One region of the Streptomyces sp. NPDC025806 genome, then DNA from elsewhere that is predicted to be linked to it. Evidence: riboswitches for the same ligand, from Rfam matches in the RefSeq annotation. Region 1 holds a riboswitch; each other region holds the start of a gene.

The links. Region 1 has a riboswitch for cyclic di-AMP ahead of ACZ4E1_RS33990 (M23 family metallopeptidase). Riboswitches for the same ligand answer to the same signal wherever they lie in the genome.
Region 2: it holds a riboswitch for cyclic di-AMP, as region 1 does, so the genes downstream of both, ACZ4E1_RS37810 (M23 family metallopeptidase) here and ACZ4E1_RS33990 (M23 family metallopeptidase) in region 1, are expected to answer to the same signal.
Region 3: it holds a riboswitch for cyclic di-AMP, as region 1 does, so the genes downstream of both, ACZ4E1_RS31565 (C40 family peptidase) here and ACZ4E1_RS33990 (M23 family metallopeptidase) in region 1, are expected to answer to the same signal.

Annotation. Positions count from the first base shown of each region.
Region 1 covers NZ_JBVHMU010000020.1:115,076-117,332, forward strand. The annotation lists gene ACZ4E1_RS33985 (PP2C family protein-serine/threonine phosphatase) at 1-546, shown strand, start outside; cyclic di-AMP (ydaO/yuaA leader) riboswitch at 791-944, shown strand; gene ACZ4E1_RS33990 (M23 family metallopeptidase) at 956-2,020, shown strand; gene ACZ4E1_RS33995 (aldo/keto reductase) at 2,178-2,257, shown strand, end outside.
Region 2 covers NZ_JBVHMU010000031.1:15,390-17,646, forward strand. The annotation lists gene ACZ4E1_RS37805 (SGNH/GDSL hydrolase family protein) at 1-342, opposite strand, end outside; gene ACZ4E1_RS37810 (M23 family metallopeptidase) at 466-1,197, opposite strand; cyclic di-AMP (ydaO/yuaA leader) riboswitch at 1,203-1,395, opposite strand; gene ACZ4E1_RS37815 (tyrosine-protein phosphatase) at 1,763-2,257, shown strand, end outside.
Region 3 covers NZ_JBVHMU010000017.1:85,524-87,780, reverse strand. The annotation lists gene pcrA (DNA helicase PcrA) at 1-426, opposite strand, end outside; cyclic di-AMP (ydaO/yuaA leader) riboswitch at 725-928, shown strand; gene ACZ4E1_RS31565 (C40 family peptidase) at 937-2,142, shown strand; gene ACZ4E1_RS31560 (tellurite resistance/C4-dicarboxylate transporter family protein) at 2,240-2,257, shown strand, end outside.

The sequences.
Region 1 (2,257 bases):
GCGGTGTCGGCGGTGGCCGTCGTCATCGGCGCGTTCCGCGAGGCCGCCGAGCAGGAGGGCAGCCTGGAGAACGTGGCCCGGCGCCTGGAGCGGGCCCTGGCCCGCGAGGGAACCCGGCGCAGCGGCGTCGACGACTTCGAAGGGTTCACGACGGCGGTGCTCGCCGAGTTCCCGTACGGCTCCGACCTGGTGCGGGTGCTCAACCGCGGGCACCCCGAGCCGCTCCTGCTGCACGGTGACGGCACGCTGCGGACGCTCGGTCCGGGGGAGGCCGCGCTGCCGCTCGGCCTGAGCGCGCTGGGCACCTGGCCTGACCGGGCCACCGAGGAGGCGTTCCCCGCCGGCGCCACGCTGTTGCTCTACACGGACGGCCTCTCCGAGGCGCGCGACGCGCACGGCGTCTTCTACGACCCGGCGGCCCGGCTGTCGGGGCGGAAGTTCGACGGGCCCGAGGAACTGCTCGCGGAGGTCGCCGAGGAGGTCCGCGAGCACACCGGAGGGGGCGCGCGGGACGACATGGCGCTGCTCGCCGTGCGCCGTCCTTGATCGACATCACGGGGGGTGATCGAACGGCACCCCTGCGCATAACAATTGATACAGCGTCAGAAACTCGTGGCGGATCCGTGTCCTCCGACGGGGGGTCAACTCGCCCGATTCCGCCCGCTCGTGCCCTGATAAGTCCAGGCCAAAGACGTGAACGATCAGTGGGAACGGCTTGGAAATCGTGTCGGCTGTCTATTAACGTTCGATAACGCAGCGCGGTCGTCCCAGCCGTCACAAGAGTCGGCTCCGCGCGCACGCGCTTAATCCCGCAAGGGAGCCGGGGAACCACCAACTTGGGGTGAATCGGACTGTAGCGACGCATGTGCGTACGTCTACGCCCGTAGGAGACCTTCCTGCTCCGAACCCGTCAGCTAACCCGGTAGGCGAGAAGGAAGGAAAGGAGAGCGCCCCCGTGGCGTCGAACCGTCCTGCCCCCGAGTTCTCCTACGGCTCCGCCGAAGCGTCTGACGACTTCGGCGTCGAGCGAGAGAACTGGGAGGAGTGGAACCCCACCGAGGAGTCCGTCCGACCCGTCCGCGGACGTCACCGCGTGGCCCGTCAGCGGGGTGGACTCGCGCGCAGCTCCACGGTTCTCGGCGTCGGCGTGATCGCCGCCGTCGGCGCCGGCGGCATCGCCACCGCGCAGGGCGGCAAGCCCGCCGTCTCGCTCTCCATGCCCGACCTGTCCGCGGTCAAGGACTCGCTGCCCGAGGCCAAGTCGCTGCCGGGCGTGGGCGCGCTCATATCGGGCTCGGACGACTCCGCCGACTCCGCGTCCGACTCCTCGCCGGCCGCCCAGGCCGCCCCGCTCACCACGGTGACCGACGGCGCGCAGGGACAGTCCGACGCGGGCGAGGCGCTGCGGGCCCGCATCATGGCCCAGGCCGAGACGCAGCAGTCCGCCGCCGAGGAGGCCGAGCGCAAGGCGGCCGAGGAGGCCGCCGCGCAGAAGGCCGCCGAGGAGGCCGCCGAGCAGCAGAAGGCCGCCGAGGCCAAGGCCGCCGCCGAGAAGAAGGCGGCCGAGGAGGAGGCCAAGCGCAAGGCCGAGGCCGAGCGCCTCGCCAAGCTGGCCAAGAGCTACAAGCTCCCCGTCGCCTCGTACACGATCACCGGCACCTTCGGGCAGCCCGGCTCCATGTGGTCCTCCGGCTACCACACGGGCCTCGACTTCGCGGCCTCCACCGGTACGCCGATCTACGCGATCCACTCCGGCACCGTCACCGAGGCGGGCTGGGCCGGCGCCTACGGGTACCGCACCGTCCTCACCCTCGACGACGGCACCGAGCTGTGGTTCTGCCACCAGTCCTCGATGAACGTCAGCGTCGGCCAGAAGGTCAGCACCGGCGATGTCATCGGCCGCGTCGGCGCGACGGGCAACGTGACGGGCGCCCACCTCCACCTCGAGGTCCACCCCGACGGCCAGGCCACCGGCATCGACCCGGCCGCCTGGCTGCGCGACAAGGGCCTCGGTCTCTGACCTTCCCGAAGCCCCGGCGGTCCTGGCGGCAACCCCCCGACGCCAGGGCTGCCGGTTTCGCATGTCCGCGCGCACCGGCCCGAAGACGGCCCGTCAGGTCCGGACGGACTCGGGCCCGGTCGGAATACCGGATTCTGCGCGGGCGTTGAGAGCGTTCATGACTTCTCTGCGCTCTCTCGGCTCCTCGGACCTCGAGGTCTTCCCCCTCGCCCTCGGTGGCAACGTCTTCGGCTGGAC
Region 2 (2,257 bases), on a different contig from region 1:
CACGGCCTTCTCGAAGCGCTCGGCCACGTCGTCCGGGTCGGTGCCGGGGCGGATGATGTCGTTGCCGCCGGCGACCAGGCTCACCAGGTCGGGGGCGAGCTCCAGGGCCTTCGGCACCTGGTGCTCGACGATCTGGTCGATGAGCTTGCCGCGTACGGCCAGGTTCGCGTACTGGAACGTGTCCTCGGGGACCCGGTCGTCGAGGAGGACGGCGAGCCGGTCGGCCCAGCCCACGAAGCTGCCGTCGGGTCCGGGGTCCCCGACGCCTTCGGTGAAGCTGTCCCCCACCGCCACATAGGACCGAATCGTGCCGCCGCTGAGTGATCTCGATTCGTTTGCCACGACCACACATCCTTCACCCTGACCTGTGACCTACGCGACCGTAGCCAGGGGTTGACGAGTGGTGAGATACAGCACTCGGCGCCCGGGGAATATCCGGGCGCCGAGTGTGGATCACGCGTGGGGTCAGATGGAGACGCCGTGCGCGCGCAGGTACGCGACCGGGTCGACGTCCGAGCCGTAGTCCGGGGTGGTGCGGATCTCGAAGTGCAGGTGCGGGCCGGTCACGTTGCCGGTCGCGCCGGAGAGGCCGATCTGCGTGCCGGCGGAGACGGCCTGGCCGGCCGAGACGCCGAGCTGGGACAGGTGGGCGTACTGCGAGTAGTGGCCGTCGGCGTGCTGGATGACGACCTGGTTGCCGTACGCGCCGCCGTTGCCGGCGGAGACGACGGTGCCCGCAGCGATGGCCTTGATCGGGGTACCGGTGGGCACGACGAAGTCGGTGCCGGTGTGGTAGCCGCTGGACCACATGCTGCCGTTCTGGTGGTACGGCGTGCCCTCGGGCGCGTCGACCGGCTTCACGTAGGCGGCGGTGGAGGTGCTCGCCTGGGTGGCCGTGGTCTTCGCGGCGCCGCCGAGGGTGAGCTTCTCGCCGGGCTTGATCAGGCCGGCGTCGGAGCCGATCACGGACTTGTTGTCCGCGTAGAGCTTCTTCCAGCCGCCCTCGACGTTCTCCGCCTTGGCGATCTTGGAGAGCGTGTCGCCGGCCTTGACCGTGTAGGTCTGGGCGGTGGCGGCCTGCGCACCGGTGGCGCCGATCAGCGGCAGCGCGAGCGCGGCGCCACCGACGGTGACGACGGCGGCGGCGCGGCCGAGGCGGTGGGACTTCTGGCGGCGGTGCTTACCCTGTGCGGGCATGGCGGATTTCCTCTCCGTCGCCTGCGAGGTGAGCTGTCGGGTTCGGACGGGAGATGTCCGGCCGCGCCCTCGCCATTCCTGACAGGGACACGACTTCACCCCGAGCCGCTGTGGGGAATTCCCGGGCGGCGTTCTTGCCTGTGGGTCCCCCGCTCCTGCCGTCACGGGTCGTAGTGAGGAATCCGGCCGGCGGCAGGACTAGGCGTTCCGACCGGAATGAGCGTGACCGTAGGGCAGCAAGAAACGAAGCGACAAGTTCCGAATTCCCCCTGGCCTGCCTTTTCTTGATCGTTCACGCCTTTACTGTGTCACCCTGCGTCTACCTCGCCCGCTTTACCGGCGCCTTACCGTAAGGAATTCCCGGGAAAGCCGTCCGGAAGATCCACCACGGACCGTCACGGATATGACGCTGCTCACGCGACGGGTGACAACGTCCGTAAATCTATGGACAGTTAATGATGAATAGGCCAAAACGGACACATGGTTGCCCTCTGAATCCATGTCGTATCGTCGGGAGCGCGCCCGCCGGCGAGCAGCGCCGGTGACCCGACCGGGAGGAGCACCCGTGACGCAGCACGCCCCGTCCACCGAGCCCGAGCTGACCGGAGTGCGCAACTTCCGCGACGTGGGCGGCCTCCCCACCGTGGACGGCCGGCGCGTGCGCCCCGGCGTGCTCTTCCGCTCCGGTCACCTCGCCCACGCCACGGCCGAGGACGCGGCGTTCCTCTCCGGGCTCGGCCTGCACACGATCTTCGACTTCCGCAACGCGGCGGACCAGAAGCTGGAGGGCGCCGACGTCGCGCTGCCCGGCGTGCGCAATGTGAACCTGCCACTGTCGGACCCGGCGGACGGCTCCGAGTTCTGGAAGATGGTCCGCGACGGCGACATGGACCAGCTGCGCGCGCTGCTCTCCGGGGGCCGCGCCGCGGACCGCATGATCAATTCGTACCGGTCGATCATCACCGACCGCACCGCCGAGCACGGCCGCGTGCTGCGCGCCGTAGCCGAGGACAGCGTGCCCGCGCTGATGCACTGCGCGGCGGGCAAGGACCGCGCCGGA
Region 3 (2,257 bases), on a different contig from region 1:
GCCCACGAGGGCCTCGACGCGCTCCTTCATCTCGCCCGCGGCCTTGTTCGTGAACGTGATCGCGAGGATCTGGCCGGGGTGCACGCCGCGCTGACCCAACAGGTACGCGATGCGGTGCGTGAGGACGCGGGTCTTGCCGGAGCCGGCGCCCGCGACGATGAGCAGGGGGGAGCCGCCGTGGACCACGGCCGCCCGCTGGTTCTCGTTCAGCCCCTCCAGGAGGGCCTCCGGGTCCAGGACCGGGCGGGGCGCCCCGTCGCGGTAGTGCGTGTCCCGGTCCGCGGGCGCGTCGAACTTCCCCCCGAACAGGTCGTCCGGGAGCGGCTCGGGGGCCCCGTCGTGCTCGGGGTCCTCGGGCGGCGGCGGGGGCTCCTCCGCGGGGGACTGGAGGCCGGCCAGGAAGCTGTCGTCAAAGAGGCTGCTCATCGCTCTCCGAGTCTAGGCCGCCCCACCGACAGCCCGCCGTCACCTTCACGGAGACGCTCCTCGCATTCACGGAGACGCTCGTCCCGCTCACGGTGACACACGTCGCACCACCCTTCGCGATGCCCTGGTCACCCAGCGCGACAGCAAAGGCCGTTCGGGGCCCGCGGCGTAGAGATCATGGAAATGGTCACGAAAACGTATCGGGCATATCGAACATCAACCTTCACAGCAGCAACACGAGTTGGCTACGGTGCTGCGCGGGCAGTCCGTCCCCCCGCCCGCGAACAACGCGGCGAGCGGACAGCCCCCGCCGAGTCCCGTACGCCGAGAGGCAGGGAACCGGGGACCCACCGACCTTGGGGTGAATCGGTCAACAGTCCGGCGGCGCCGGATGGTTGGCCGTAGGGCAGCCTTCCGTACGACGTGCACCACCGCGCACCGAAGCGATGGGGCACGAGCCCGAACCCGACAGCTAACCCGGTAGGCGGATTACGGAAGGAGTCGCCTGCCTTGGCGTCGCACCGCAAGCCGCGTACCCGCTCCCGGATGACCGGCGGCACCCGTACGACCCCCGCGGTCGGCATCACGACCGCCGCCCTCACCTCCGTCGCCCTGCTCTCGCAGACGGCCCAGGCCGCTCCGGCCCAGCCCGCGAAGCCGAGCCTCGAAGAGGTGCAGAAGAAGGTCGACACGCTCTACCGCCAGGCCGAGGTGGCCACGCAGAAGTACAACGCGGCGCAGGAGCGGACCACCGGCAAGAAGAAGCAGGTCGATCACCTCCTCGACGACATCGCGCAGCGCACCGAGAAGATGAACACGGCCCGCGAGGAGCTCGGCCGGTTCGCCGCCGCGCAGTACCGCACGGGCGGGGTGAGCGACACGGCGACGATGTTCCTCGCGGAGAACCCCGAGGACTACTTCGCCCAGGACCAGCTGATGAGCCGGCTGACGTCCCGCCAGAAGAAGGCGGTCGACGACTACCAGGTGCAGCAGCGCGAGACGGCGAAGAAGCGCACCGAGGCGCAGGAGAGCCTCAAGCAGCTGACCACGTCGCAGACCGAGCTGAAGACGTCCAAGCAGACCGTCCAGACCAAGCTCGCCGACGCGCGGAAGCTGCTGTCGGAGCTGACGGCCGAGGAGAAGGCGCGGCTCGCCGCGATCGAGCGGCAGAAGCAGGAGGCGGCCCGCAAGAAGGCCGCCGAGCTCGCCGCCAAGCAGAAGGCCGAGGAGGAGGCCAAGCGGAAGGCCGCGGAGGAGGCGCAGCAGCAGGAGGACGCCTCCGGGTCCGGTTCCTCGACGGGTTCCGGCTCGGACACCGGCTCGGGTACCGGCTCGGGCTCCACCGACACCTCGTACGCCACGAAGGCCGCGAAGGCCCTCGCCTTCGCCAAGGCCCAAGAGGGCAAGCCGTACGTGTGGGGTGCCACGGGCCCGGACTCCTACGACTGCTCGGGGCTCACGCAGGCGGCCTGGAAGGCGGCCGGGATCTCGCTGCCGCGCACCACCTGGGACCAGGTGGAGATCGGCACGACGGTCCCGCTGTCCGACATCCAGCCCGGTGACCTGGTCTTCTTCTACGACGACATCAGTCACGTCGGCATCTACAAGGGCGACGGCATCATGATCCACGCCCCGAAGCCGGGCGCGTACGTGCGCGAGGAGTCCATCTACTACGACGGCACGGCGTCGATCCACAGCGTGGTGCGCCCCGCCTGACGCCGCTCGCGGTTACGTTCGGGCGGTGGACCGCGACCGCCCGGACGTGCCCGGGACCCCCGACCCCGCAGCGCCCTCCCCTTCCTCCCCCTGGGCGATGATCCCGCCGGCCGCC